DNA from 2 places in the Brevibacillus sp. B_LB10_24 genome. Region 2 is predicted to be linked to the other one. Evidence: riboswitches for the same ligand, from Rfam matches in the RefSeq annotation. Region 2 holds a riboswitch; the other holds the start of a gene.
What was found. A riboswitch is a leader RNA that binds a small molecule or an ion and turns the genes downstream of it on or off. The one in region 2 is predicted to bind glycine.
Positions count from the first base shown of each region.

Region 1 (7,576 bases), on a different contig from region 2:
ATTTATCTGGATTCTAGCCGAGAAGAGGTGCAGGAGAAGATACAAAAAGCGACGACTGATCCAGCCCGAATTCGCAAAACGGATATCGGCCATCCTGATATTTGCCCGATCTATGCTTATCATCAAGCATTTCGTAAAGAAGGCTCCGATGAGATTTATGAAAGCTGTAAAAAAGGGCAAATCGGGTGTATGGAATGCAAGCGAAACATTACGCAAAGGATTAACGACCTGCTTGAACCAATACGGGAACGAAGAATCGTGTATCAAAACGATCCGAAAAAAATAGATGAAATACTCATCTCAGGGACAAAAAAAGCACGCCTTGCAGCAAAAGAAACAATGGAAGAGGTCCGTGAAGCAATGAGTATGAACTATTTCTAATGCTGGCATAAAATATCATAGCAGGCTAATGGAAAATTCCTCCTTTGTAGTAAGATAAAAATATCTAAAAGCGGAGGGGACCATTTATGACAATCGGATCTCAAAAAGACATTGATGCCCTAAAGGAAATTGGAAAAATCGTTGCATGGACGATACGTGAAATGAAACGTCACGCACGCGCGGGAATGACGACAAAAGAACTGGATGATATTGGCGGGCGTTTTTTGAAAAAGCATGGGGCTGTTCCTGCACCCAAGAAAACGTATCACTTTCCTGGATACACCTGTATTAGCCTCAACCAGGATATTGCTCATGGCATTCCTGGAAATCGAAAAATACAACCGGGCGATTTGAAGCCAAGGCTTGACATACCAACCACTCTAAAGATATTATAGATATATTAAGTCTGTAAATGAGGTGCCATCATGAGATTTACAAAAGCGACCAATTATGCCCTGCATACCATGCTTGCACTCATGGCCGCTTCTCCGGTCAAGCCGGTAGGCGTTCAACAGCTGGCGGAGTCTCAAGGCGTCTCTCCAACGTATCTCTCCAAAATTTTGACAAGGCTCGTAAAAGCGGGGATGATCGAATCGGTGTCCGGCGCTAATGGGGGCTATCGGTTGTCCCGCAAAAAAGACGACATCACGTTTTTGGACATTATCCAGGCCATTGAAGGCACGGCTTCTCTATTTGAATGCGATTTTGTCCACGGCGAAGAATGCCTGATCCAGGCTGTAATGAAGGAAGCCGAAGAGAAGATGGAGCAGCATCTCAAACAAACGAAATTGGCTGACCTGGCAGAAAAGCTAGCGAAAGTGTAGGATAGGCCCCGTTATGGGAAAACGGGGTTGGTTTGCTATTAAAAATTTTTGGCTTTATTACAGATATAATAAGTCTTTAATATCTATTTAAAGGAGATGAATGTCATGATGTATGATTGCGCGATTATTGGCGGAGGACCCGCCGGGTTGAATGCAGCCCTTGTGCTTGGCCGGGCGAGGAGAAGGGTGGCTTTGATCGACAACAATCAGCCGAGAAATGCCGTCACACATGCTTCCCACGGCTTTATTACAAGAGACGGCACCACACCGGGCGAGTTCCGCCGTATTGCTTATGAGGAAGTCCTGCGTTACCCGTCAGTCGATCATCTGCAAACCGAGGTTGTTTCCGTTGGCAAGCTTGCATCCGGATTTGAGCTGCTCGATTCGGCGGGCCTTCGCGTTCAAGCGCGAAAACTGATCCTGGCGACTGGCGTAAAGGAGATATTTCCCGAGATCGATGGATTTTATCCGCTGTACGGGAAAAGCTTGTTCAATTGCCCCTATTGCGACGGCTGGGAGCTGCGGGATCAACCGCTTGTCGTTGTTTCCGAACATCCGTCCGCTTTTCATATTGCTAAACTGGTCCTCAATTGGAGCGAGGATTTGGTCGTCTGTACGAACGGCATGGCGTCCCTGTCGGATGAGCAAAAAACACAGCTGGAATCAAAGGGGGTCGTAGTCAGGGAGCAGCCAATTGCGGCTTTTATCGGCCAAAACGGACAGCTTGAGCAGGTTCGCTTTGCCGATGGGATCAGAGTTCCGCGGACTGGCGGCTTCGTGACTCCCCAGTTTGTGCAAAGTACACCGTTTGGAGAACAATTGGGTTGTGAACGGACGGAGCACGGCGGGATCAAGACGGATCCATTGGGACGAACCTCGATACCTGGTTTATACGCCGCCGGGGATGCTTCATACATCGCACCTTCCCAATTGATCTATGCCGCAGCCGACGGCAGCCGTGCCGCCATGGGAGTCAATATGGATTTGACAGAGGAAGATTTCGTCCAATAATCTTATCCAGTAAGCACGAGAGCCGATATTCCTCCTTTAGGCGGGATATCGGCTCTTTTGGCCTATCGTTCAAATTTCTGAATGATCTTCGCCAATCGCGAAATTCCTTCTTCCAATTCGGCCGGCGATGCACTGCCGTATGAAAGCCGTAGATGATGGTGATCAGACCGGTCGTAAATATTCCCGGGGTAGAGCAAAACTTCTTGTTGGAGGGCTTTCTCAAACAGCGCCCGCATCGAAACAGGACGATGCAGCCGCAGCCAAATGAAAAATCCGCCAGAGGGGCAGCTCCACGAGGCCATTCCTGTCATATATGTGTCCAACGCATGTAAGGCGGCCTCCCGGCGTCTCTGCAAAGTCTCTCTTGTCTGCAGCAAATGCTGCTCGTACAGGCCGCTTCTCAGGCACTCAGCGACGGTCCATTGCGACAGGGAGCTCGACCCGTAATCCAACTGCATTTTGAGGTCGGCCAGCCGGTTGATGACAGGATCCGGGCCGATCAGCCAACCGATGCGAAGTCCAGGCCCCAAGGTCTTCGACATGCTTCCCAGGTACAGCACCAAGCCGTTTTTATCCCTTGCTTTTAACGGAGCGGGCGGAATGTGGTCAAGCCATAAATCCCGATAGACATCATCCTCGACGATCGGGAGCTGCTCCCGCTCGCATATCGCCAGCAGCTGCTTGCGCCGCTCTTCGGCCATCAAGATGCCGGTAGGGTTGTGAAAGCAGGGGATTGTATAGAGCATCGCCGCCTTTAGCTCCCGCTTCTGCTGCGGAATCGCATCCGTCACGAGGCCATCTTGATCGAGCGGCAGCCCTGCCATCCTCATTCCCGCAGATTGAAACACAGACAGAGACTGGACATAGGAAGGTTTTTCCGCCAAAACGACAGATCCCCGCTTCAAGAGACCCATCGAGATCAGTTGAAGAGCTTGCAGCGCTCCTGATACGATCAGGATGGAGGATGGCGAGGCCACGATTCCTCTTTTCCTCGCGTAATCGCTTATCTGCTGTCTCAGATAAAGCAGTCCCTTGGGATCCTCGTAATCCAGCGATTTCATCATGGCCGGCAGCTTGGGCAGGATGGATTGCAGCATGTCAGTCGGAAAAAGTTCGGGGGGAGGACCTGCTGTGCCCAGACGAATGATCGTTGGACTGTTTTCCGATTGATTAATGTCTTGAACGGTGGGCAGACTGGGCCGGTAGACACCGGATCTGGTATAGGCATCCCAATCGGGCGCCGAGTTGGCCGCCATGATCGACCACGTATTGTTTACCACTCTCGTTCCGCTTCCGCTGCTCCCCTCGATCAGGCCCTCGGCAGTCAATTCGGCAAAAGCAGTTACGACCGTGCTTCGATTGACACCGAACTCTCGCGCTAACATCCGCTCCGTGGGAATTTTACTCCCTAGCGGCCACTCCCCATTGCTAATTTTTTGCTTGATGAAATGCGTGATCTGCTTATACAAAGGGACCGGGTCGGCGCGATTTGGCTTCCAGTCGGATAGGAACATGTATTTCACCTCGTCTTGCGGTCTGCAAATGTGACGACTCTCTGATAAAGCTTGGTTGGCTCCCAGATGCAAACCAATTGGATGGAGACACCGGTATCTATGAACCTTATCATATTAAAAAACAGAGAAATAGGTAAGACTCATCTACGTACTTTTAAGATCGTGTATCCAAAACGCGAAGGAGAGATACGAGTATGAAAGAATTGTCCAAAACGAGAAGCAGGCTGCCTCATTCAGGAATCCGCCAGCTCATGGAGCTATCCGCGGCGATTCCCGATGCCATTCATCTGGAAGTGGGTGAACCTAACGCCAATACGCCGCTGCATATCCGGGAAGCAGCCACTGCAGCCATGAACGAAGGTTTTACTGGCTACACCTCGGTGTACGGCTTTCCATCGCTGCGGGATGCACTGTGTGAGCATCTTGCCCGCCGCTATGGCTTAACGATCACAAGTGAACAGGTACTGGTCACCACCGGTGCAGTAACGGCTTTGACCGCCTGTTTACAGGCGATTGCCGACGCTGATGAAGAAATCCTGATTCCCGATCCGGGCTGGCCGGCTTATGAAATGATGGCACTCGCGCAAGGGTCGGCAGCCAGAAGATATCATTTGCGGATGGAGAACGGTTTTGCCCCTGATCTGGAGGAGCTGGAACGACTGGTTACACCGAAAACCAAGGCGATTTTCATCAATACCCCGGGGAACCCGACGGGAGCCGTGCTGACGCGGGAACAGATCATGGAATTGCTGGCATTTGCCGTCAAACACGATCTGTACGTGATATCGGACGAAGTGTACGACGGGATTGTCTTCGATGGTACTCATATCAGTCCAAAGGCGTTTGACACCGATGGCCGTGTTATCAGCATATTTGGCGCGTCGAAAAACTACGCGATGACCGGTTGGCGAATCGGCTACGCCGTGGCCAATCCGGAAATTACCGCGCTAATGGGAAAAGTGCTGCTGCCCTTGATCTCTTGCGCCTCCTCCATTTCGCAAAAAGCAGCCGAGGCTTCGATCCGCGGGCCGCAGGACTTTGTTGAGGAGATGAGGGAAAGCTACAAACAGAGACGGGACAAAGCATACGATTTGTTTACACAGGCAAACGTAAAAGCGTTCAAACCGGACGGCGCTTTCTATATGCTGGTTGATATGTCGGAACTGGATCGGACAGCCGATGAGCTGGCGCTGGATTTGCTGAAAGAGGAAAAAGTGGCGGTAGCACCGGGCACCACCTTTGGAGAGCTCACCAGCAAAATGGTCCGCATATCTCTTGCAACAGAAGAATCGCAGCTGTTGGAAGGGGTAAGACGGATTTGTGACTTCATCGCCAGACATAAAAGATGAGAGTAGGTTGAATTGACGGAATACCGTTTCTTTTTCGAATTGACAAGAATATGGTACCCGTGCTTTACTGGAAAAAATGTTCCTATCATTTCAATAGCTGCGGATGAAGATTGCAGGAGAGACTAGACGATTGGTTTAGCACCGAAGGAGCAAGTCCCAAAAAACCCTTTGGGATTAATCTCTCAGGTAAAGATACTGCGATTGGACGTACCTCTGGAGAGCGCTGAAAAGCCACCAAAGGGGAATACTCTGCGCCACAAGGCGGAATTAAACTCTCAGGTAAAAGGACAGAGGAAAGGGAGATGATCGTAATCTTTCTTTCCCCTGTCTTTTTTTACGTATGAGAAGACGCCCGTGATAGGGGGAAGAATATTCAATATCCATACTCCCTGTTGATTATGGGGGAATAAAAACGGAGGGATTGAAATGGATCACGATTTGGCCAAAAAGGAAAACAGAGCTGTGCTGTTGATCTCCTGCCCGGAGCGTCTGGGGATCATCTCTGCCGTATCCAACCTGTTATTTGGCTACAAAGCAAATATCGTACAGTTTGATCAGCATACGACAGACCCTCGGGACGGCATGTTTTTTATGCGCATCCTCTTTGATTTGGATTCGCTTGAAGCTTCCTACCCGCAATTGGAGCAGGATCTGTCCAACATGGCACAGGAGTACCCGATGGAATGGCGCCTCAGCAAGGGGAGTCAAACCAAACGGATGGCAATTTTTGTATCCAAGATGGACCATTGTTTAGTCGAACTCTTATGGCGCTGGAAGTCCAGAGAGATTCTCGTCGACATCCCCATGGTTATCAGCAATCATCCCGATGTAAAGGATACCGTGGAATCTTACGGAATTCCTTTTTACCACATCCCGACGAATACGCAAACCAAAGAAGAAGCGGAGCAGGCAGCCCTGGAGATTTTGCGGGGAAAGGCAGACTTCCTCGTGCTGGCAAGGTACATGCAAATACTCTCTCCGCGTTTCATCGCGCATTACCCCAATCAAATCATTAACATCCATCACTCATTCCTTCCCGCGTTCATTGGCGCCAATCCCTACAAACGGGCATTTATGCGCGGCGTAAAACTGATCGGCGCAACCGCACACTACGTGACCAATGATCTCGATGAGGGGCCGATTATTGAGCAGGACGTCATCAGAGTCAATCACCGCCTGAATGAATCCGATCTGAAGGTGGCTGGGCGCCGCGTAGAGCGAAACGTCTTGGCACAAGCTATCTCATGGCATGTAGAGGACAAAGTGATCGTTTACGGGAACAAAACGATCGTTTTCGCTTAAGAGTCCGGAAACAGAAGAAAATGGGAAACTTATTGATAATTTCCTGCTGATCATCAGTGATTGCAAGCTTTGAAGAGACTTCCAACGCCTTGCGATGCCGCAGGCAACTTTTCCAGCGCAGCAAATGTTGTTGACACGACACCAAATGGTGGCCTATAATCAAATCGACACTAAATAGTGTCCAATTAGCAATTAGTCATTTGGAAAGTTTGGAACCTGCATAAGCTTCAACTGTTCCCCCGTACTACCAATAGGTTTGTCCTACAGAAAATAATATTTTGGAGGGGGGTGCCATGAGCGAAAACAAACAATTTCGGGATGTGTTTGACGCGATTGCAGATCCAACGAGGCGCCAACTGATTCGTCTGTTAGCAGAGGCAGAGGAGAAACCGCTTCATGAGTTAACGTCACAGTTTCAAATGGGCCGTACAGCTGTATCCAAGCATTTGACAATCCTGAAAGAGGCCGGACTGGTACTTGACCGAAAAGTCGGCAGAGAAACGCGATTTAGGCTAAACGCCTCTCCACTCAGAGAAGTTCAAGATTGGGTGGCTTTCTACAACAAGTTCTGGAGTACGAATATGTTGCGCTTAAACCAACTATTAGAGGAGGAAGAAGAATGAGTTTATCATTAACCTTGGATTTTCAGTATACGACATCAATCGAGAAGCTTTGGTCCGCCTTAACCGATTCAAGCAAGCTTGCCAGGTGGGTGGTCGACATCCACACCGGTCAGGCAATGGATAATGATTTTAAGCCCGTTGTAGGACACCGTTTTCAGTTTCGCGCTCAACCGACCCAATGGTGGAATGGAATTATTGACGGAGAAGTACTTATCGTGGACGCACCAAACCGTTTGTCCTATACTTGGGCCAGCGGAGAGGAGAAGCACACAGTCACCTGGACGCTGCAGGATTTAGGGGACGGAAAGGTTAACCTCCATCTCGAACAAACCGGTTTCTCAAACGTTCAAGGACTCGAAGGCGCTAAGTATGGCTGGAGTAAATGGTGCGGCGAGCTTGAAAAGGTGTTGGAACAGTAATCGCTTTTGGTACCAAACATCAAGAAAAAAGCAAACGGCTTGGTGCTTCGCCGTTTGCTCTTTGTACAATGATGACGCCAAGCAACTTCCCTTACGGACCAGTAACATCTTGTGAATTCTTGTTGTGAGGAAACAAAGAGATAAGAGGAGAGA
Region 1 covers NZ_JBJQOQ010000011.1:109,972-117,547, forward strand. The annotation lists gene trpS (tryptophan--tRNA ligase) at 1-381, shown strand, start outside; gene ACI7RC_RS12625 (M24 family metallopeptidase) at 468-776, shown strand; gene ACI7RC_RS12630 (RrF2 family transcriptional regulator) at 807-1,205, shown strand; gene ACI7RC_RS12635 (NAD(P)/FAD-dependent oxidoreductase) at 1,311-2,216, shown strand; gene pdxR (MocR-like pyridoxine biosynthesis transcription factor PdxR) at 2,279-3,730, opposite strand; gene ACI7RC_RS12645 (pyridoxal phosphate-dependent aminotransferase) at 3,925-5,079, shown strand; glycine riboswitch at 5,183-5,287, shown strand; glycine riboswitch at 5,288-5,380, shown strand; gene purU (formyltetrahydrofolate deformylase) at 5,506-6,381, shown strand; gene ACI7RC_RS12655 (ArsR/SmtB family transcription factor) at 6,675-7,004, shown strand; gene ACI7RC_RS12660 (SRPBCC family protein) at 7,001-7,423, shown strand.
Region 1: linked by a shared signal. The riboswitch ahead of purU (formyltetrahydrofolate deformylase) and the one ahead of gcvT (glycine cleavage system aminomethyltransferase GcvT) in region 2 are both predicted to bind glycine.

Region 2 (15,926 bases):
ATGGCGGAGATGCTCAGCCAAAGTTACGCGCTGGCCGACATGATCAACAGTTCATGTGAAGTCTCCGCATACCTCCAGGCCAAACAGGCCATGGAGCAAGATGAGGAAGCACAGCGCCTGCTGCATCTGTTTGAACGCAAGAAGGTGCAGTTTGAAGAAGTGCAGCGATTCGGGAAGTACCATCCCGATTTTCATAAAGTTTCCGCAGAGTTGCGGCAGTTGAAGCGTTCGCTGGAAATGCTTGACTCCGTCCAGAATTTTAAACGGGCGGAAAACAAGCTGGACGAGATGCTGTACAGTGTTGGCCGGTTGATCGCCGACGCCGTCTCGCCAGAGATTAAGGTACCGAGCAACAATCCCATTCTGGAGGCTAAGGCAAGCGGCTGCGGCAGCGGCGGAAGCTGCGGGTGCAGCACACGGGCGTAACGGCATTTTGGTCTGGCTCGTCCCTGCGGGACAGCTGCCAGACCATTTTACCGGAAGCAGAACACAGCGATGGCCGGTTCGTTTTCGCCGGCCGCGCTCCTGCCGTTTTAGGCGGCGCGCCATGCATGTGACCAGATGAGGAAGGGGTTCAATGAGAAAATGAGGGAAAGACGACTGGGATTGGCCGTCTGGGTAAAGCACCCGCGTGCGGCTAAAAATTTGCGGAAATTTGGAACCATTCACTATATCTCCAAGCGCTTAAACTACGTGGCGATGTACGTCGATGCCAACTCGCTGGATGAGACGATCAAAACGATGGAACGCCTGCACTTTGTCACCAGGGTGGAGCGTTCGCATCGGCATGAAATCCCAACGGTTTACAACAATGCAAAACCGGATCGGGCAAAAGAGTTCGATTACGAGCTGGAGAAGACACAGCTGATGGCTTTAACCGAGACGCTTCTGACTGAGACCAGCGGAAGCCTGGGCAAGTAAATCTGTTGTCTTTCGACGATCACTGGCTGCCTGTCCGGGCAGCTTTTTGTTCCCCCTCTGCGTTTTTCTTCCAGATTTGGCCAATCTGTGATATCCTAAGGGAACACAAAGATCAAGGATGAATGCGTTTACATAGAATGTCAAAAATGCGGAGGGTGAATAGATGAGACTTGATATTAACTGTGATATGGGAGAAGGATTTGGCCGTTATCGGCTGAAGGAAGACTTGGGCATTCTCAAGTGGATTACCTCGGCAAATATCGCCTGTGGCTTTCACTCCGGCGATCCACACGTCATCTGTACACTGGTGGAAGCGGCTTTGCGGAACAATGTGATGGTCGGCGCCCATCCGGGTTATCCCGACGTACAGGGGTTTGGCCGGCGCTCGATGGCTTTGTCGGCGCGGGAAGTGTACGAGCTGGTGCTGTACCAGGTGGCCGCACTTGACGGGATTACCCGGGGGCTGGGCGGGAAGCTCCATCACGTCAAGCTGCACGGGGCTCTGTACAACGAAGCGGCGGAGCGGCCGGAGCTGGCCGAAGCGGTCGTTCGTGCAGTCACGGATATCAACGAAGAACTTGTCCTCTATGCTCTGTCCGGCAGCTCGCTGGTCCATGTAGGCTTGGAGTACGGACTTGCTGTCGCGGAGGAAGTGTTTGCTGACAGGGCGTACCTGCCGACAGGGAGGCTGGCTCCTCGCGAATTGGAAGGAAGCGTCTTGATCAGCAAGGAAGAGCAGCTGGCTCAGACCAGCCAGCTGGTGTTGGAACAAAAAGTTCGCACGGTTGACGGCAGTACGATTGAGCTGGTCGCCGATACGCTCTGCGTTCACATTGAAAGTCCTGACACGCTGCTGTTTTTAAAAGAGCTGCACCGCTGGGCCAAGGAGCACGGTGTCAGCGTGGAGCCTATTTCAAGTTGATCGATCGAGGTGACTCCGATTTCTTCCGAGTCACCTCTACCCTTTCTAGGTGGGATGAAGTTTGGACAAAGACAAAAGCCCCAAGCTGCCGCTGACACAAGCGGAACGCGCTGCTCTGAGAACGTGCAAACTAAAATTGCGGGAGATCCATAAACAAGATCTGCATGATCTCATGCGGATTATGGATGTCTCGGAGGAACGGGCAAGGTATGTAAAAGCGATGGCAGCTTTTCAGCAAATTCCTTCCATCGGATATGAGTTGGCCTGCAACCTGACACGGGATTTGGGTCTGTACTCGATAGAGGAGGCTGTAAAAACAAGCGGGCCAGAGCTGTTTGACCGCCTCGAGCAGAATCTGGGGGTGCGGATTGACCCTTGTGTAGAAGATCAATTTCGCTGCGTGATTCACCACGCCAATCATCCCGGCAGCGACAAGCAGTGGTTTGACTTTACCGCCGAACGAAAGCAGTACCGTCAGACGCATGGCTATCCCAAGTCGCGTCCCGCTCCTGTCAAATAAGCGGAACAACAAAATGCAGTTTGTACCGGAAATCTTTGCTACAATGAAGAGAGTATTTCGAGAGATATAGAGATGTACGGGAGATTTGCATGAAACCGATTCAACGGACGAGCTTATTGCTATGCCTTACCATTTTCGTGGTCTTCGCCGCTGCTGCCATCGTGTTCAAGTGGCCTGTCATCGCCGCCTGGCTGGACAGCCAAAAGCCGCGTCAGACAGCCGGTTACACAGGGGCGGATCCCTTTGGCTACAACCCGCCGCTTCCCTCATTGGTAAAAGAACTGCATCCGGTCTACCAGATCAAGGCGGAGCTGAACCCGGATGAGAGCGAGATTACCGGCAGCATGACGCTGCAATTTGACAATCCGAAGACGGCCGAGATTTTCTTGTACATATACGACTATACCTGGAGTCCGATCACGATCACTTCGTTGCAGGTGGGGGACAAGCCTGCGGTCTTTCAGCGGCGCGGAGCCATTGTGACTCTGAAGCCTCCGAAGGAAGAGGCGTCTGGCAGGCTGACGCTGCAGATCGCCTTTCGGTCAAAGGTGCCGCGCGGATGCACCCGGTTTGGCATGAGGGAGAATATCTGGACGCTGACCAACTGGTATCCGATGCTCGGCTCCCTCAATCAGCAAAACCAGTGGTACGAACCGCCAAAACCGGTCGGCTACGGCGATCCGTTTTTTTACCAGTACGCCGATTATGACGTATCGTTTGTGTCGCCGGGGGCCTATCGCTGGGTGTCCTCCTGGGGCAGAGGAGAGGGGAAACCGGTGTCGGACGGCAAGCAGGAGGTGCGTTATACTGCCCGCCGCGTGCTCAATTTTGCGCTGGTTGGCAGTCCGAACTACCAGATCGAAAGCGTGCAGGTCAGCCCGAAATTGACGGTTGACATTGCATCTGCCGACCCGGTCCGCCTGAAGCAGATAAAAGAGATTGCCGGCACGGCATTTTCGGCCTACAGTGAGCAGTTTGGCGAGCTTGCCTACCCGCACGCGGCGGTCGCGGAGACGGGAGGATGCACAGTGTACGCGATGGAGTACGCAAACATGGCGATATTCTCCCGTGACTTGTTTGCCCAAAAGCGGGTGGACCACTGGCTGCCGCACGAAATCGCCCATCTGTGGTGGTACAACAGCGTGGCGACGCTCAAGCCGATTCACAGCTGGCTGGATGAAGGGCTTGTAGAGGCAAGCGTGTATTTTTACCTGAAAAAGCGCCATGGTCAGGCCGCCGCCGACCAGCTGCTGACGGAATACGCTCTCGAGACGTCCAAGCTGTCCCAGCATTATCCCGACGGATCGCTGGCGAAGCATTTGGTCCAGTTCAGCAGCTACAACGAGTTTGACTGGACCTGGTATTCCAAAGGGGCGATGCTGTACCACCGCCTGCGCCAACAGATCGGCGACAAGCAATTTAGCCAGTTCCTCAAGCGAGTCCAGCGCAATTACCAGGGAAAAGTCATCGGCCCGGCCCACCTCGACCAAGCCCTCAGCCAGACGTTGAACGGGGAGGCACAGTACTTCGTGCCGAATGCGGCGCAGCCAAATCGCAACCCGTTTCTGCCGCTGCAGGTAGAGCGCTACGTCGGTACGGTGATCAACGACATGATTTTTTATCCGGCCACACCGGCGCGGGAGCACGGCAAGACCGTGTACCTGCCGCTTGCCGAGATCATGAAAAAGGTTGGATTTGAGATGTCCGCCGGCCCGCATCCGGGAGAATTGCTGCTGAAGGCAGACGGAAGGGAATTGCGGCTGAGCGAAAATTCACCGGATGTAACCTGGGATAAACAAACATATCAGCTTTCCGCAAAGACATTGAAGGCGAATGGGCAGCTAATGGTCCCGCTTGACTTTTTTGAAAAAGTCATGAAGTACCGGGTTCGTTACGATGCCGATGCAAAGACTGTGCGGATAGACGTTGTAAAGAACTGAGGCGTTGAAGTATGGACAACATTATTTTCATCGGATTTACCGGGACGGGTAAATCGACAGTGGGAAAAGCACTGGCGCAGGCTCTGGGTCGACGCCATGTCGACTTGGATGAGGCCATCGTAGAGGCGGATGGCAGAACCATCCCCGACATCTTCCGTGACGAAGGAGAACCCTTCTTTCGCCAGCTTGAATCGGACGTGCTCGCCCGGCTGCTGCAGCAAAACGGGCTGGTGATCTCTACCGGTGGCGGGGCCGTGCTCAGTATGGAGAACGTAAAGCGAATGATGGAATCCGGCCTGGTCGTCAATGTACGGGCGGCAGAAGAGGAAATTGTCCGGCGGCTGTCCGGACATTCGGATCGGCCGCTATTGGTCGGCGATGTACAGGGACGGGTGCAAAAATTGCTGAAGGAACGGGCGGGGCGATACGACTTTGCCCCGCTGCAGATTGAGACGACGGGGCGGGATGTCAGTTCCATCGTCGAAGAAATTATTGAGAAAATGACTGAAATGGCGGATTCCCGGAAAGACTAACATCAAGGAGGAATCTGCGATGTCATTCCAAGAGTACCTAAAGTATCTGACGAAAAGGCTTGTCGAATACCTGGATACCCCGGCGGTAGAGCGCAAACGGCGAAAAGAGCCGCGGGAGGCGTGGTCAACTCGCTGGTTTGGCGCAATTCCTATGTCTATCAGGCTTCTCAGACGCAAATAACCAAGGAAAGGGTGTCCGCATTGCCGAGAATTGCAGTAGAACAATCGCTTAGCCACATTGCGGAAATGCTGCGGAGCAACGGTTACGATGTCGTTGATTTAGGGAACAGCCAGCAAATGGTTGACGCCGTGGTCATCACAGGGCTGGATGAAAACATCATGGGCGTAGAAAACAAAACGTTTGCCGGTGCTCCTGTAATCAGTGCGGAGGGATTGACGGCGGAGGAAGTTTTTCACGAAGTGCATGAACGCTGCTCTCCTACCGACCATCAATACTAGGGTAGAAACAAAGGTGTCTCGAACGATCACGAGACACCTTTTTGCTGTTCAGGAGGGATGATGATTTTCCCCACCCGGTTTACGTAGGAATAGGGCAGAAATCTCAGTCCTTCATCCCAGACGCCGATGTAGGCAAGCCGGTCGCTCCAGACGTGAATTGTTCCAACAGAATACGGAGCCATCACCTCATCGTGAAACAAGGAGGCGGAGACGACGACCGGGTGCGAAGGAGCGTCGCCAGCTTGCATCAATTTCATCCAGGGCTTGTCCCCTTCGCCCTCCGTTCTGAGCGGTCCGGCCCCGATCCAGCTAATGTCGTCAAATGGATCTGTTTCGTTCTCTTCCAAGGTCGTCGATGCCGTCAACTGCTGCCCCGGATTAATCACTTCTTGTAAAGAAAGCGTGTTGACGACAGAGGGATCCGGGGTTAGAGCAGCAGGATACCTTTCTCCCGTCTTGGCATTCACATATAAGTCGCCTCCATGCTGAGCAACCCGCCAATAGGAGGAAAACCCGTCGTAAACCGGCTCGGCCGCTATATTTTGAGGGGCAAATGCATCATCGAACAGGATAAATTCGCCAAGTCCGTATTCGAGCAAGACAAATTTGGCCAGGTTGCCTTTGCTCTCGGGTGCTTCCGCCACCACCAGGTATCCCACGTTCTTTCCTTTTGCCGACAGCGTAATCAGCCATTGGTGGCTGCCCGGGCCGAGAGCTTGAACGGTCGGCTTTGCATCCTGCCACGTTTTAAACTGTTTGTCTTTGGCCGCCAGGTCTGAAATCCAGTGCTGAACCTGCTGCTGAAACTGTTGGCTCCAATCCTGTTCCATCGCAGGTACGTGAATGGAGGGCAGCATCATCAGCAGCAGAACAAACAAGAGTATAGACGGTAGTTTTGCATTCAATGGACAAACACCATCCCTTAACAAAGGTTACATTTTTATTGTAACCACTTTCAGAAAAAAGATTTGTTGCTTATTGTCAAGGGCAGACCGTTTTTTCTCGTTGATCTTTTACATATTTTGCGGTTCCGCAGCAAACGAGGGGGTGCTGTGCAGGTAAAACAGGCCGGCGTTGACCAGGGTCACTTCGATCCTCGGTTCGTACTGCCACTTCAGTTCGGCAATCCGCCGCTCACGCTCTTCCTGCGGCGTACTCTTACGCCACTCCGTCTGCTCGATCTGTTCTTTTGGTGTGACAGGAATGCCATTCATCCGCAAAAAGTCCAAGATTCTGCCGCCTGTCGACTGGTGCTGCTCCCATGAAACGGGTTCCTCTGAGGGAGGATAAGGAGGGGGCGGCGGCAGTTCTTCTCCTGCTTCAGCAGTACCCGTCGCTCCAGGATCGTCCTCTGCCGAATCCGCAGTCTCTTGGGACGAACCCTCGCTGGCCGTCTCTTTGGAGGAACTCTCTCTGTCTGTCAGCTGCGTGTAGTACGCCTCCAAGATCTCCAGTTCCTGTGCCAACCGCTCCCGGGCCAATTCTGCCCAGCGATGATCCTCCCGCCCGATCGTTTCGTCGACAGCCTGTTTGACCAATTCAACCGCCTGCTCCAGCGTCATCCGCTGGTCCAGCGTGTAGAAGTAGTCGGGGATGGTAGGGGAGAGCGCCAGCTTTCTCACCGACGGATAAAAGTCAAAAATGACCTTGGGTTGATGGAGATTGACGCCAAGGTAGAGAAGCAAGTCTTTCTTTTTGTCGCAGATGAACGAAATTTTCACATTCACGCCGAACCAGGGGACAAGCGGCATTGAACGCCGCTTGGCGCTGCTTTGGTGAACGGTCGGGGCAAGCTCATACATGCAGACAAACCTGCCGTGTTTTTGGGCAGAGCGAAAAATTTGCTGCAGCCGGCCTGCGCCCAGGTGAAGCAGTTCGGCCCGGACACCTTCCGGCATCCGGTCCGGATCAAACGCAAACGTGAGGACCATCGGCTGGGGAGGCATGTTCATCTTTTCGATCCACGACCAGTAAAAAGGCCGGTTGCCGATATCCTTGTCGATTGCTTCCGGCAGTTTGACCGTCAGATAGTCAGGGTGCGATTCACAGATATGGGAAGAAAAGGCTGCCAAATAGGTTTCGATAAATCTGCGCATCTGCTGCTGTTCCACGGAAGGCCCCTCCTTTGCGGTATCTGGGGTTATGAGAGTTTCTTGGCTTTGTCTGCCAGGGCGCTCTGCCGTATGGAATTGATTGCTTGGCCAATGTTGTCCAACTTTAACGCCATCTCTTTTTCTGACCCTGATTCCATGATGATATCGATAATGTTTTGCTCCAGGGAGGAGAGCAAGCCGAGCCGGTCGACGATTTCATCCAGTTCTCCGATCACCATCTCGAACAAGTCGATCTTTTCATAGAGCAGATGGAGGATGTGCTCCTCGATCGTTCCGGTGGTGGACAGGTTGTAAATGTGGACGTCACGCTTCTGGCCCAACCGGTGCACACGGCCGATTCGCTGCTCGATTCGCATCGGATTCCACGGCAGGTCGTAGTTGATCACCTGATTGCAAAACTGCAGGTTGATTCCCTCGCCGCCCGCTTCGGTAGCGACCAGCACCTGTGCGCGATTCTGGAACAGCTCGGTCATCCAGTCCTTCTTGCTGCGCTTGAAGCCGCCGCGGAAAGGAACCGAGGTGATGCCGTGCTCGCCGAGGTATTTTTGCAGGTAGTTTTGGGTCGCGCGGTACTCGGTGAAAATGATCACCTTGTCGTCTATCTGCTTTAGCAGCTCGACGGTTTTGGCTGCCTTGGAGTGGGTTTCGATCCGCTTGATCATCTCTACCAGTTCGAGGATCGCTGCCTGTTCCTTCGACCCTTCTGCCGTCCGCTGATGCATGTTGTACAGGGTCATAAACGCCGCCTCCCGGCTGGAGCAGACTTCCCGCTGCAGCGTGATCAGAGCAAGGGCGTTGATCCCGCCGATGTCGGCACGGTAGGTTTGGCGGACAAAATCAGTGACGCCTTGGTACAGCGCCCACTCCTCATTCGACAACTCAATCGGGATCGACTTCACCTGCCGTTCGGTAAATTCGATCCCGCCGTCGCTGCGCCGGTTGCGGATCATCACCTTGCCGATTTCCGTCTTCAACTGTTCATTGTTCTTTGCCTGCCGCTTCCCTTCCACATAATTCGTGGCAAATTCGTGAGAGGGACCCAGATGTCCCGGACGGAGCAGATTGATCAAGTTGTACAGCTCGTCCATTTCGTTCTGGATCGGGGTTGCCGTCAGCAGCAAACAGTATTTTTTCTTGATCTCTTTGGCAAATTGATAGTTGCGGGTGCGCTTGTTTTTTAATTTGTGGGCCTCATCGATCACCAGCATGTCGTACTCGATGTCAAGTACGTGACGGCGGTGCGGGTCGCGTTTGGCCGTGTCGATCGAACCGACCACCACGTCGTACTGGCGCCACATGTACTCTTTTTTCTGGGCGACGGCCGGGATGCCAAACTTTTGGTTCAATTCCTTCGTCCATTGAATGACGAGCGATGCCGGGACGAGGATGAGGATTTTTTTGGCCAATCCCCTCACCATGTATTCCTTCATGATCAGCCCGGCTTCAATCGTTTTGCCTAGCCCGACCTCATCGGCGAGAATGGCCCGGCCGCGCATTTCGTTCAGCACTTTTTCCGCCGTGCTGATCTGGTGGGGGTAGGGCTTCACATGGGGCAAGTATTTCAATGCTTGAAGCCGGTCAAATTCTTTGACCGCCAAGGCTTCTTCGGCTTCAAGAGCAAGTTGGAACAGTTCCCATTTGTGCCACGGACCGTCATTTTGCATCAGATCTTGCAAGGCGGGCAGCCAGGTGCGATCGAATGCGATGGGAATATTCGTCATTGTGATGACTCCTTTTGCTTCTGGCTTTTGATCATGAGTTTATCGCGGTTAAAACCAAACGTTTTTGATAACTATAAATAAAACGTTCAGTTTTTCTGCTGTTTTGCTGAATTGGTTATTCCCAAATACACCCTGGTCGTGGTAGGATACATATAGTATGGAATAAGCGAATAGCGATTATGTATGGCGGATGAGAGTAGTAGGGAGAGACTGCCGCAATTTGAGGCAGCGCCGAAGGAGCAAACCTTGTGCAGGTGAATCTCTCAGGCAAAAGAACCTCTGCTGGACGCATCTCTGGAGAGCGCTTCGGCTTGGGATAAGCGGAAGCCACCAAAGGGGAAACTTGTGTGCTTTGCGGCACGAGGTAACTCTCAGGTAAAAGGACAGAGAAGGAGAAGAAAGAGACGCGCAATCGCGTTCTTTCTTCTGCTTTTCTGTCTTTTTTCATGCCCAAAATCGAATGAGCTTGGGCCAAAGTGAAAGGCAGCAAGGAAGACGATGGAGGTGGAGGTAACATGGCAGAGTTAAAGCGCACCCCGCTGTATGACCTGTATGCCAGGTATGGCGGAAAAACAATCGACTTTGGCGGTTGGGAATTGCCGGTACAATTCTCCGGGATTTCCCAGGAGCACGAAGCTGTTCGGACGAAGGCCGGGTTGTTTGACGTCTCCCACATGGGGGAGGTAGAAGTAAAGGGGGAAGGAGCCCTTGACTTCCTGCAGCGGCTGACGACCAACGATGTCAGCAAATTGGAGGACGGACAGGCGCAGTACAGTGCGATGTGCTATCCGGACGGCGGGACGGTAGATGATCTGCTCGTCTACAAAATTGCCGACGATCACTATTTTCTGGTGATCAATGCGAGCAACATCGACAAGGATCTCGCCTGGATGCAGGAGCATAAGACCGCTGGTGTCTCCATTGCCAATCTTTCCGACGAAACGGCCTTGCTGGCGATCCAGGGACCGCTGGCGGAGAACATCCTGGGGAAGCTGACGGATTTCGATCTGTCGCAGATCAGACCTTTCCACTTTGAGCGAAATCTCGATCTTGCCGGCATTCCGGTGCTGATTTCCCGGACGGGTTACACAGGGGAAGACGGATTCGAACTCTACCTGGCCGCAGGCAAGGCAGCAGAGCTTTGGGAGGCACTGCTTCAGGCGGGCAAGGAAGACGGGCTTTTGCCGTGCGGCCTCGGCGCTCGCGACACGCTTCGGTTTGAAGCAAAGCTGCCGCTGTACGGCCAAGAGCTAAGCCGAGACATTACCCCGATCGAAGCGGGCATCGGTTTTGCCGTCAAGACGGATAAGGCTGTTCCCTTTATCGGCAGCGAGGCGCTCAAGGCGCAGAAGGAGGGCGGCGCACTGAGAAAGCTGGTTGGCATCGAGATGATCGATCGCGGCATACCGCGCTCCCACTACCCCGTATTTTCCGGCGGGGAACAGATTGGTGAAGTCACGACGGGTACACAGTCGCCCACTTTAAAGAAAAACGTCGGTCTGGCCCTGTTGAAACGGGAACACGCCGAGCTGGGCAGCCTTATTGAAGTAGAAATTCGCGGCAAGCGCCTGAAGGCCCAGGTTGTCGCCACGCCATTTTACAAGCGTCCGAAAAAATAGGACTTGAAGGAGGATTTCACTGTGCAATACCGTTATCTGCCCCAGACCGATCAAGATAAGCGCGAGATGCTGCAGGCGCTCGGCATCCAGTCGGTTGAAGAACTGTTTGCCGACATTCCCCGAGACATCCGGTTTAACCGCGAGCTTGACATTACGCCGGCGATGCCCGAGCCTGAGCTGGTCAAGTACATGAAGGGTCTGGCGGGAAAAAACGTGAATTTTGACACACATGTCAGCTTCCTGGGAGCGGGCGTGTATCAGCACTACATTCCCAGCGTGGTGAATCACGTCATCTCCCGTTCCGAGTTCTATACGGCTTATACACCCTACCAGCCGGAGATCAGCCAGGGCGAGCTGCAGGCGATTTTTGAGTTTCAGACGATGGTCTGCGAGCTGACCGGCATGGAAGTGGCCAACTCTTCGATGTATGACGGACCGACCGCCATGGCGGAAGCGTCGATGATGGCGGCAGGACACACCGGCAAAAAACGCGTCGTCGTATCCCGTGCAGTACATCCGGAAGCCCGTGACATTTTAAAAACCTATGCGTACGGACAAGGCGTCGAAGTAGAAGAGGTCGGCTACAATCGCGATGGCGTGACTGATCTGGAGGCGCTGACGCAGACAGTGGATGACACCGTGGGCGCTGTCGTCGTGCAATATCCCAACTTTTTTGGGAATATGGAAGACTTGGCCGAGATCGAAAAATGGGTTCACGGCAAAGGGGCGCTCTTGATCGTCAAGGCCAACCCGGTCGCTCTGGGCATCCTGGAAGCCCCGGGCAAACTGGGAGCGGACATCGTGGTCGGAGACATGCAGCCATTTGGCATTCACGCCGCGTTTGGCGGGCCGCACTGCGGTTACTTTGCCACCACCGCCAAGCTGATGCGAAAAATGCCCGGACGCATCGTCGGACAGACCAAGGACGAGGAAGGCAAGCGCGGCTTTGTCCTCACTCTGCAAGCGCGAGAACAGCACATTCGCCGTGAAAAAGCTACCTCCAACATCTGTTCCAACCAGGCGCTCAACGCTCTCGCTGCCTCTGTAGCCCTGACAGCGCTGGGCAAACAAGGCGTGCAGGAAATGGCGATGATGAACCTGCAAAAAGCGCATTACGCCAAGAAGGAGTTCGCCAAGGCGAAGGGGATGGAGATCGTATTTGCCGCCCCGTTCTTCAACGAATTCGTCATCAAATTGCCAAAAGAGGTAAATAATGTAAATAAAGCGCTTCTGGGCAAAGGGTTCATCGGCGGATATGATCTTGGCCGGTCCTATCCGGAGCTTGACGGTCACGTGCTGATCGCGGTGACAGAGCTTCGGACGAAACAGGAGATCGATTCCCTGGTGAAGGAAATGGAGGCGATCATCCATGCGTAACGATAAAGAAAAAGCACTGATCTTTGAACTGAGCCAGCCGGGACGGATCGGCTACAGTCTGCCGCCGCTTGACGTGCCGGAAACAGAGGTTGCCGACTTGCTGCCTGAACACCTGATCCGCGAAACGCCGGCAGAACTGCCTGAGGTTTCCGAATTGCAGCTGATGCGACACTATACGGAGTTGTCGACGCGCAATCACGGTGTCGATTCGGGTTTTTATCCGCTCGGCTCCTGCACGATGAAGTACAATCCGAAAATCAATGAGGATGTGGCCCGCTATCCCGGATTTGCTTCCATCCACCCTTATCAGCCGGACGAGACTGTCCAGGGCGCGCTTGAGGTGCTCTACAACCTGCAGCGCGATTTGGCCGAAATCACCGGGATGGACGCAGTCACTCTGCAGCCTGCTGCTGGTGCTGCCGGCGAGTGGACCGGGCTGATGATGATCCGCGCTTACCATGAGAGCCGAGGTGAGAAACGGACGAAGGTAATCGTCCCTAACTCGGCCCACGGCACCAACCCGGCCTCGGCGACGATTGCTGGTATGGAGACGATCACCATTCCTTCTGACGAGCGCGGGCTGGTGGACATCGAAGCGCTGCGCCAGGCGGTAGGGCCGGATACGGCTGCTTTGATGCTGACGAACCCGAACACGCTCGGCCTGTTTGAAGAAAACATCGTGGAAATGGCCAATATTGTGCACGAAGCGGGAGGTCTGCTGTACTACGACGGGGCAAATGCCAACGCTATCTTGGGGATAGCCCGACCTGGAGACATGGGCTTCGACGTCGTCCACCTCAATCTGCACAAGACGTTCACCGGTCCTCACGGCGGCGGCGGACCCGGTGCCGGCCCTGTCGGGGTAAAGGCATCCCTCTTGCCGCATCTGCCGGCACCGATCGTCGTCAAACAGGAGGACGGCAGCTTCGCTCTCCATTACGAACGACCGGAGTCCATTGGACGGGTGAAGGCGTACTACGGGAACTTTGGCATCCTGCTGCGCGCCTACACGTACATCTGCACGATGGGAGCGGAGGGTTTGCTGCAGGTATCGCAAAACGCCGTGCTGAACGCCAACTACATGATGCGCAGGTTGGCCGGGGCTTACGAATTGCCGTATGACCGCGTCTGCAAGCACGAATTTGTCCTGTCGGGCGTCCGCCAGAAAAAACTGGGGGTCCGCACCCTGGATATCGCCAAACGTCTGCTGGATTTCGGCTATCATCCGCCGACGGTCTACTTCCCGCTGATCGTCGACGAATGCCTGATGATCGAGCCGACGGAAACCGAGTCAAAAGAGACGTTAGACGAATTTATCGATGTAATGCTGCAAATTGCCCGCGAATGTGAAGAGACGCCCGAGGTCGTCCAGGAGGCGCCGCACACGACTGTCGTCAAGCGGCTGGACGAAGCGACGGCAGCACGCAAGCCGATTCTGCACTACCGCAAGGATGCGCAGTAGGCGGACGGGGCCAGATACCGGAGGGGCTGCACTTGTGAGCCCCTCCTTTCTTGTGCAAACCACAGGGCTGGCGTACAATGAAGACGGAATACATAGAAGGGGGACTGCAGATGGAACAGTGGCGTTTTATTCTCACCCCGCCGATGTCACCTGAGATGAACATGGCTGTAGACGAGGCGATTTTGATCAGCCACAGCGAGGGGAAGGTACCGCCGACCGTCCGCTTTTACACCTGGGAACCGGCTACCCTCTCCATCGGCTATTTTCAAAAAGCGGCAAAAGAGATCGATCTGGATGCGGTAAAAGGCAGCGGCTTGGGCTTTGTTCGCCGTCCGACGGGAGGACGGGCGGTGCTTCACGATAAGGAATTGACGTACAGCGTCATCGTCTCCGAAAGTCATCCGAAGATGCCCTCCGGCGTGACGGAAGCGTACAAGGTGATCAGTCTGGGACTTTTGCACGGGTTTCAGGAGTTGGGACTACAGGCGGAGATGGTATCGCTCGCCAGCGAAGAAGAGAAGGAGAAGTACAGCTCGCCGGGGTCTTCCGCCTGTTTTGATTCCCCCTCCTGGTACGAGCTGGTGGTCGAAGGGAAGAAGGTGGCAGGCAGCGCCCAGACCAGGCAGAAGGGCGTTATTCTGCAGCACGGGTCGATTCTTTTGGACATGGACGTGGAACTGCTGTTTTCCCTGCTGCATTTCCCTTCAGACCGGGTGAAGCAGCGGATGATGGACAGCTTCCGCCAAAAAGCGGTGACGATCAATGAGGTGAGCCCGCATCCGGTAGGCTTGGCCGAGGCGGTCGACGCGTTTTACCGCGGCTTCGCATCCGGACTTGAGGTCAGTCTCGAAAAACAGGAGTTGACACCGGACGAAACAGCGCTGGCCGAGGAACTGGCACGGACCAGATACGGAACGGATGAGTGGAATTTCCGCCGTTAGTTCGTAACTGGTATAGCAATAGCTCCTACGTACCGAACGTAGGAGCTGTTTGCGTTACGTAACCTTTTTGCAGGTGTTGCATCCGTTCCTTTTCCTCTGATTCCTTCGGCCGCAGCTTAAAACTTTCGGCAGTTGAGATTTGGGCAGATTCCGGTTCGCGGCGTAAAAAACCCCCGTTAGATGACGGGGGCTGCCGATTAAGAGTGTGTGTAAGAATAACGGGCAATCGACTCTTCAAATGCCGCTTGCAGCCGCTGGGCGATCTGTCCAGGCTGACCCGTGCCGACACGCTCGCCGTCGACGGTGACGATCGGCATGACTTCTGCTGTGGTGGAAGTAATGAATAGCTCGTCTGCCTGCTTGAGGAAGGCCAGATCAAATGCTTCTTCAACGACTGGGATGGAAAGCGAACGAGCCAGTTCAAGCACCGTCAGGCGGGTAATCCCGTTGAGGATCAGGTTGTCGGCCGGGTGGGTGTGCAATCGGCCGTCTTTGACAGCAAACACGTTGGTGGAGCTGCCTTCCGTCACGATGCCGTCACGGTGCAGAATCGCTTCAAATGCACCAGCTTCCTTCGCTTGCTGCTTGGACAAGACCGCACCCAGGAGGTTGAGTGATTTGATATCGCAGCGCAGCCAGCGGAGATCAGCCGTAACGCTCGCCGCGACGCCGTTTTTCATCTGCTCGAGCGGACGTCCCTTGCGGGTTGCGTAAGCAGACAGCACCGGTTTCGCATCTGCCGGAAACTCATGGGAGCGCGGGGAAGCGCCACGGGTTACCTGCATGTAGAGGTTGGCGTCATCGGAGGAAGTGAATCCATTTCTTTGCATAATTTCGACAGCTATCTGAAGCAATTCCTCATCGGACCATGCAAGTTGAAGCCTGATTTCCGAGGCACTGCGTTTCAGCCGGGCGAGATGTCCCTCCCACTGATACAGTTTTCCGCCGTAAATACGGATGACTTCATAAACGCCGTCGCCGAACTGGTATCCACGATCTTCAGGGTGAACGACCGTCTGTTCGGGCTGCACCCATGTTCCGTTGATGTAATACATTTGACAGGCCTCCATTTTTATACTAAACTTTACTTTTTTCAAGATATCAGAATAAAGACAAAGAATCAATTGAAAACGGCGAAATGATTGACAAGTTTACGCAAATCAGTCAGGGCGATTTTTGCCATCTCCAAACCATGGCGATCAGCAGGAAGACGCCCAAGTAAGCGGCAATGGTCAGCAGGCTGGTTTCGTACCATCCGCCGAGCTGCGGCAGAAAGGCACAGAAGGCTGTCAACCCGGCCATCGACAGCAGCACCGGAGCGGGGCGCAGGTCAAACTGGTCGACGATCGGCATCGCCAGTGCACAGAACCACAGGGCGACAACCATGATCGACTGGG
Region 2 covers NZ_JBJQOQ010000012.1:72,478-88,403, forward strand. The annotation lists gene ACI7RC_RS13145 (YlbF/YmcA family competence regulator) at 1-426, shown strand, start outside; gene ACI7RC_RS13150 (YlbG family protein) at 586-921, shown strand; gene ACI7RC_RS13155 (LamB/YcsF family protein) at 1,085-1,843, shown strand; gene ACI7RC_RS13160 (helix-hairpin-helix domain-containing protein) at 1,905-2,363, shown strand; gene ACI7RC_RS13165 (M1 family aminopeptidase) at 2,453-4,303, shown strand; gene ACI7RC_RS13170 (shikimate kinase) at 4,315-4,836, shown strand; gene ACI7RC_RS13175 (YqzE family protein) at 4,856-5,017, shown strand; gene ACI7RC_RS13180 (YkuS family protein) at 5,038-5,295, shown strand; gene ACI7RC_RS13185 (hypothetical protein) at 5,322-6,200, opposite strand; gene ACI7RC_RS13190 (YqhG family protein) at 6,309-7,406, opposite strand; gene ACI7RC_RS13195 (DEAD/DEAH box helicase) at 7,436-9,130, opposite strand; glycine riboswitch at 9,321-9,419, shown strand; glycine riboswitch at 9,420-9,527, shown strand; gene gcvT (glycine cleavage system aminomethyltransferase GcvT) at 9,646-10,749, shown strand; gene gcvPA (aminomethyl-transferring glycine dehydrogenase subunit GcvPA) at 10,816-12,126, shown strand; gene gcvPB (aminomethyl-transferring glycine dehydrogenase subunit GcvPB) at 12,119-13,588, shown strand; gene ACI7RC_RS13215 (lipoate--protein ligase family protein) at 13,699-14,529, shown strand; gene dat (D-amino-acid transaminase) at 14,727-15,584, opposite strand; gene ACI7RC_RS13225 (hypothetical protein) at 15,694-15,926, opposite strand, start outside.